Regions from separate parts of the Stomatohabitans albus genome, predicted to be linked through region 1. Evidence: riboswitches for the same ligand, from Rfam matches in the RefSeq annotation. Region 1 holds a riboswitch; each other region holds the start of a gene.
What was found. Region 1 has a riboswitch for cobalamin ahead of VCU37_RS01225 (FecCD family ABC transporter permease). Riboswitches for the same ligand answer to the same signal wherever they lie in the genome.
Positions count from the first base shown of each region.

Region 2: it holds a riboswitch for cobalamin, as region 1 does, so the genes downstream of both, VCU37_RS00620 (FecCD family ABC transporter permease) here and VCU37_RS01225 (FecCD family ABC transporter permease) in region 1, are expected to answer to the same signal.
Region 3: it holds a riboswitch for cobalamin, as region 1 does, so the genes downstream of both, VCU37_RS09025 ((2Fe-2S) ferredoxin domain-containing protein) here and VCU37_RS01225 (FecCD family ABC transporter permease) in region 1, are expected to answer to the same signal.

Region 1 covers NZ_JAYKKE010000001.1:302,344-304,541, forward strand. Annotated here, with positions in the region: gene VCU37_RS01220 (ABC transporter ATP-binding protein) at 1-217, opposite strand, end outside; gene VCU37_RS01225 (FecCD family ABC transporter permease) at 214-1,203, opposite strand; cobalamin riboswitch at 1,320-1,496, opposite strand; gene tpx (thiol peroxidase) at 1,721-2,198, opposite strand, start outside.
Region 2 covers NZ_JAYKKE010000001.1:141,890-144,087, forward strand. Annotated here, with positions in the region: gene hisS (histidine--tRNA ligase) at 1-525, opposite strand, end outside; gene VCU37_RS00615 (hypothetical protein) at 518-658, shown strand; cobalamin riboswitch at 653-853, shown strand; gene VCU37_RS00620 (FecCD family ABC transporter permease) at 941-1,957, shown strand; gene VCU37_RS00625 (ABC transporter ATP-binding protein) at 1,967-2,198, shown strand, end outside.
Region 3 covers NZ_JAYKKE010000004.1:59,993-62,190, forward strand. Annotated here, with positions in the region: gene VCU37_RS09020 (ABC transporter substrate-binding protein) at 1-484, opposite strand, end outside; gene VCU37_RS09025 ((2Fe-2S) ferredoxin domain-containing protein) at 477-1,157, opposite strand; cobalamin riboswitch at 1,255-1,428, opposite strand; gene VCU37_RS09030 (ABC transporter substrate-binding protein) at 1,519-2,198, opposite strand, start outside.

The DNA.
Region 1 (2,198 bases):
GGGGGGACACGGTGGCAATATCAACATCGTCGATAAGGACCCGACCGCTTGTTGCCGGGTTAATGCCGGCCAGCACCCGCATCAGGGTGGACTTGCCAACCCCGTTGACCCCAACGATGGCCGTCATCGTATGTGGTTCGACGTGGAGATTGATATCGGTGACAATCTCTCGTTGCCCAATACTGCACGTGAGTGATTCAGCTACAAGGTGGGTCATGATGCGCCTCCAAATCCATAGCTTCGCCTACCCATCACAAATAAGAAGACAGGTGCACCGATAATCCCGGTGACCACCCCGAGCGGTACTTCTGCGGGTGCGGCAACGACACGTGAAACGACATCCACCCACAACAGGAAGAATCCACCGAAGGCGGCGGCCAGAGGAAGTAACCGTCGGTGTAAAGATCCGACCACCATGCGACAGAGGTGAGGAATGACGAGTCCAACGAACCCGATCCCACCTGAAACGGCGACGAGGACCCCAACAAGGACTGCGAGCAAAATAAAGAGGCCTTGTCGAAGCCGGTTGACCGGGATACCGAGGGAGGCTGCAGCGTCAGGCCCCCAAGCCAGTGCGTCGAGCCAGTTGTGACCGAGGATGAAGAGCAAGAAACAGAGGATCACCGTTGCGGTAGGGATAGCCAATTTGTCCCATTGAGCTCCAGAAACGCTCCCAAGGAGCCAAAAAAGTACGGATTGGGCTGCCCGAGGGTCAGGGCCTTTGAACACAAGAAAACTTGCGATCGCCGAAAACGCAGCGGATAGGACAACGCCTGAGAGCACCAATCGAATGGGCGTGAGACCGCCTTGGGCAAGCGCAACCATATATACGGAAAGGGCTGCAGCTATAGACCCAAGGAGTGCACCCACTGAAATAGCCCACAATCCAAAGCCCGAGAAAATGCCGAACGTAATCACTGCCGTTGCCCCGACCGAAGCGCCGGCAGAGACACCGAGGAGATAGGGGTCAGCAAGGGGGTTGCGGACCAGGGTTTGCATGCCACAGCCAGCCAAGCCTAGGCCTGCACCGACAACCACAGAAAGAATGGCACGCGGGAACCGCAGTTCCCACACGATTGATTCAACTGTTTTGTCTTGACTCTCTACCCCTGTTAGGTGACTACGGACTACATCCCATACGGCATCACTATCAAGTGGTTCAGATCCGATATTGACGGAGTAAACGACGCTGACCGCAGTCATTGCAAGAATAATGAGGGCAAGCACCAACGCGTATCGCTTTGCTGCTCCCTGAATTGCCTTCCTTGGGTTCAAGGGAATGCTCCAAATGCCTCGAGCCTGTACGCGAGGCTCTGGGTTGATATGTCAATGAAGTTGTGGTGTCCGGACTCCGGCTTTTGCGTATTTGCGACCTTCCCAGGGTTTCCCAGTGGCATTTCACAAATATGTAACCGTTACCGTTGCGCGCCAGTCCCGGATTTGCACCGGGTTCCCGTACCCAACGAATGGGTAGCTCAACTTCGGTGAAGAACATTAGCACCTTTGCGGGTCCAACTCACATTACTGCAACCCAAAGCAATCCAGCCCATTAGAACCAAGCTCTATTGCTACCTATGGTTCACCTTGATGGATTGGTCGTTACGATGTTTGGCATCCTGCTGAATCGGTTTGATTGTGCCAGACCTCGGCCCGTCCAAGGAGAACGCAATGAAGGCAAACCGAACAGTTTGCCTTCATGAATGATGAGTTATCCGTACAGTTAGGCCGTTGCGGCGGCGATGGCCGCGTCATAATCAGGTTCTTGAGCGATTTCTTCGACAAGCTGGCTGTACACAACCTTGCCGTCTTTAACAACGACAACGCTACGGGCCGCAAAATTTTCGAGCGGACCATCAACCATCAATGCACCCAGGTTGGCAAGGCCGTCACGATTACGGGCAAATGACCCAAACGTGACCCCTTCAATATTGTTGTCTGCTGCAAACCGTTCTTGCGCAAATGGTGTATCTACACTCAAATTGATAACACTTAAATCTTCTTCTTTGGCACGGCTAGAAAAGGTCTCAACGCTTGTTGCACACACTCCGGTGTCGATGGACGGAAAAATATTCAAAATGACGGTGCCAGAAGAAACTTCATTTGCCTGGATTTCATCCAGCGTGCCCGTAACCACCTTGACTTCTGGCATTACTGCACCTGCGGCAATAAAGTCAGCATTCGTATTGACGGGTGTTCCC
Region 2 (2,198 bases), 160 kb from region 1:
CGTATTCAGGCGAACCTCAAGATTTGATTCATCAAAGGTCTTCCCAGCCGTTGCCGCAGCATTGCGAAGCGCATCCCATCCCAAAATGATCATTTCAGCATCAATCGCAGGGTCGGTGGTACCCAAAGCCTCAACATCCATCTGGGTGAAGGATCGTTGACGGCCACTTTGTGGCCGTTCATACCGAAATACCTCACCAACCCATGAGACCTTCCATGGCAACACACCACCGCGTGGAATACCAGCGCTCAGGGCCGCACGCATGATGCCTGCCGTTCCCTCCGGACGCAAGGTGAGCGATCGTCCACCCTTATCTTCAAACGTGTACATCTCTTTATTGACAATGTCTGTACTTGCCCCGACCCCACGGGCAAATACCTCGGTATGTTCAAAAACCGGTGTACGGATTCGTTCATACCCATAGGTCAACGCCGTAGTCAACATGGCCGATTCGATGGCATTAAAACCACTACTAACCGGTGGGAGTAAATCGGGGGCACCTTTAACACTGTCGATAATGCTCATGCGCCTAGTGTGCCTGTTTCAAGCCGCTGCCGTTGAACAGACTGTCATGGTGTGCATTTGGAAGGTCGTACCTGGCCACACCGGAACAAATGAACATGGCATGAGTATTGGTGTCGGTGCACGGCATTGGTAGAGTGCGTGCCGAGGTGTGAAGGGAATCTGGTGAAAATCCAGAACTGACGCGCAGCGGTAACAACATCATAGAGCGATAAACCACTGATGAATCAGTTGGGTTGCACAGCACTAGTGAGGTATCCAGTGAGGTGTTGGGAAGGTTCGCTCATTGCCCGGTTGAAGTCCGAAGACCTACCTCAGTGCATATACCCCGATAGCCACGCGACTTGGCTGATGTTCAGGAGGCCCATTGAATAGGAATGCAAGCACGTTTGACGCTGAGTTTACTGAACTTGCCAAGATCAGAAAACGAATCGTAATTGTGGTTATTGTGTTGGCTATCGGTGTCATCGTTGCGCCCCTCTTGACCTTTATGGTCGGTCCTGCCCCGGTCGATCCTGGCACTGTTTTCGGTGTAATTGCCGAGAACCTTGGATTTTCTGTGCCCGTGGACTGGAGTTCAAATATTGATGCAATTGTCTGGCGAACACGGGTACCTCGGGTGCTCACCGGCATTGGCGCTGGCATGACCTTGGCGATCTCAGGGGTCGCGCTACAAGCGCTTATTCGCAACCCGTTGGCCGAACCATTCATTTTGGGTATCAACTCGGGAGCGTCGACGGGAGCAGCCATTGCCATTTTGGTCATCGGTGCCCATAGCGTTGTTGGAGTGCCACTCCTGGCCTTCTTAGGGGCCATCGCTGCACTCGTCTTCGTGATGATTGCCGCAGGTGGGCATGGGGCAACCTCATCACGACTTGTCTTAGCTGGGCTTGCGGTGGGCTATGCCGCAACAGCATTAACCAATTTGTTAATTTTTACTGCCTCGAATGTTGAAGCTGGGCAGGCGGTATTGTTTTGGATGCTGGGGTCCTTGTCCCGTGCCGATTGGTCTAGCGCCACGATTGCAATCAGTACTGGCCTTGCCTTAACGGTTATTTTGTTTGTCGTTGCCCCCGTCCTGGACGCCCTCGCTGCTGGCGATTCAACGGCACGCTCTATTGGCGTAAATCCTGGTCTGGCTCGCGCGACCATTTTGATTGTGGTGAGTGCAGGTATCGCCTTTATCGTGTCGGTAAGTGGTGGCATTGGGTTTGTTGGCCTGGTGATTCCTCACTTATGCCGTGGGCTGGTTGGTCATACTCATCGTGGACTGGTCCTCGCCTCCACATTGGCTGGCGCCATCTTCTTAATTGGGGCAGACGCCATCGCCCGAACAGTGCTTGCACCTGCTGAGCTTCCCATTGGTGTGATTACCGGCGTGGTCGGTGCACCGTTCTTGTTGTTGTTGATGCGCGCACAGAATAAGCCGTTTTAGGGGGCGATCATGCTTGAAGTTCAAGATGCGGTTGTTAACCGAAGCAACATCGCCATTGTTCATGGCGTCAGTTTTGATGTTCGCCACCAAGAGACCGTCGGCATTGTTGGCCCCAACGGATGTGGCAAATCAACGTTGCTTAATGCGATCTATAAAGCCTTGCCATTGGCGTCGGGCAACGTACTCATTGATGGCACCGATGTGAGTACATGGTCCACACGTGAGACGGCGCGGCGAGTGA
Region 3 (2,198 bases), on a different contig from region 1:
CTTTGTTATTTTTCTCACTAAAAGCTGACTGGTAGGAGGCGTACGCGAAGTCTGGTTTTGCTGCTAAGAACTGTTCAAATGTCGGATACTTTTCAGCGATAACAGGAACCTGATCATAGGCGGCCTTGAAGCGATCGGAAATAGCGGTGTCGTCAAGGTAGGCCGTGCCTGCCATCTGCTTTTCTAAGCCCAATGCCAGCATCACTTCGGTGGCACCTTGGTTCATCGTGATAGCCCGTTCAGGAGCCTTCTCGTATGTAATGCTCAGACCGCAGTTTTCAATCGTGACTGGATAAGCCGCCGCAGTTGTCGCTGATGACTCACTTGCTTCAGCCGTTTCACTCATATCGGCTGATGCAGATGCACTCGCTTCGGTGGTCGGAGCTGCACTTGCAGATTCACTCCCAGAAGGTGCCGCATTTGAACTGCATGCTGCCAGGAGTACAGCAAATGGAAGTGTGGCTAATGCCCAACGTTTAGTCATGGTATGACCTTTCTTTATCGTTATGATATTGGATGTTATTGGAAATAATTGTTTTTACTTTGGATGCCGTGCTATCGAGATCATCTGGGTCTCCACGCATCCATGTCTGGTACGGCTGAACACATACGACAGGTGCGTGATTGCACGGGTACAGGCAGCCGGTCAGCGCGATCAAACAATCTTCGGCGATACCCGCATCGTTAAGGTGGCTATACAAATGGTCAGCAACCTCACGTGCTCCCTTGGCGAGACACCGTGGACCTTGGCAAATGAGAAGATGGGCTTTATGGGGCGGTGGTTCTTCCCATGTTGGGTTTTCTAGCCCAGCCTCTGCACCGGTAACTGGCCGTACCTTGGCACGCCGGGCGAGAGCGATCTGTTGGGCATCACAGTCATGCACCAACTCGGTGCTTACATAGACCGGGGTATCAGGATGGCTTCGCAGCCAATGTCCGGCAACCCGCTTCAACCATGAACGGGCAGGCCCACTCCCTGTTCGGGTGTACCCAATGAGGTGAATGGGGCGAACAGGATTGGCCACAACGAGTTCATCGAGCACACTGACCAATGTAGGCCGTCCACTTTGCAAGGCCGCAACACGCAAACCATAGGGTTGGACGACCTTGTACAGCTCCACAAGGTCGAGCGCATCAGTGTGCGCAAGTGCGACCACAACGACGGCAGCATGGGCAAGCGCAGCGTCGCGGGCAGATTTAATTGGTGTTGCGATAGAAGTTTTCCTTAGAACACGTGTCCATAACGCGGAACACGGCGGACGGTCGAACCTGGTCGGTCTTCGGACTTGGCCTTCCCGTTTCCATCGCCTTCCCAACCGAAGTCAGTGGCGTGTGATGAAACAAAAGCGTTACCGCTGCGCGTCAGTTCTGGATTTGCACCAGATTCCCGTAACACCAGTTCGTCGAACGAGCCTAGCCATCTAAGTGGGGATACGTCAAATCATTCTCAGATGCAACTAGCCCGACCAAGCGGTTGTTTGTGGCCAAGTCGGTGTACCGTCATTGCGCGTTATGGCGTTACGAAGCCGATTCGAGTTGCGCTGCAAGGCGTTGAGCACCATCAACCATTGTGACGCCAGGAGTTGTTTCGCTATAGGGAATAACGAGGTACTTCTCCTCTTGTACAGCCCGCAACCTATTAAGTGCAGGATCGTTCTTCAGATATTCTTTCTTCTGGTCAGCTGGACCCCAGGTTGCATCAATGAGCACAATCCAATCTGGATCTGCGGCAATGACATCTTCCCAGCTCCCGTTAAACCAGTTTTTCTGTTGGTCAGCAAACGCGTTGGTAAGCCCAACCGCATCCAGAATTAGTTGTGGACCGCCAGTACCACCACCAAGGAATGGCTTATCCGTCTCGTTATCCCACCACACCGCCGTTGCGCCATTGCCTACGTTTTGGGCACGGAGTTCATCAAGCTTTTGTTTCTGGGTGGTTCGTAGTGCGGTGGCACGCTCGGGCACCCCAAAGATTGCAGCAATTTCGTCGAGTTGCCGCCAAATATCTTCCCATGTTGTTATTGTCCCCTGTTCACAGTCATCCTCGGTGACGTACGTCCGGATGCCGTCAGCCAGCAGGTCTTCACGTGCCTTGGTGAACTTGTCGCTAAAGACACCGCCGTATGAGGCATAGGCAAAGTCTGGTCGAGCTGCAAGAAACTGTTCGAGGTTCGGCCACTTTTCGTTGATGATGGGAA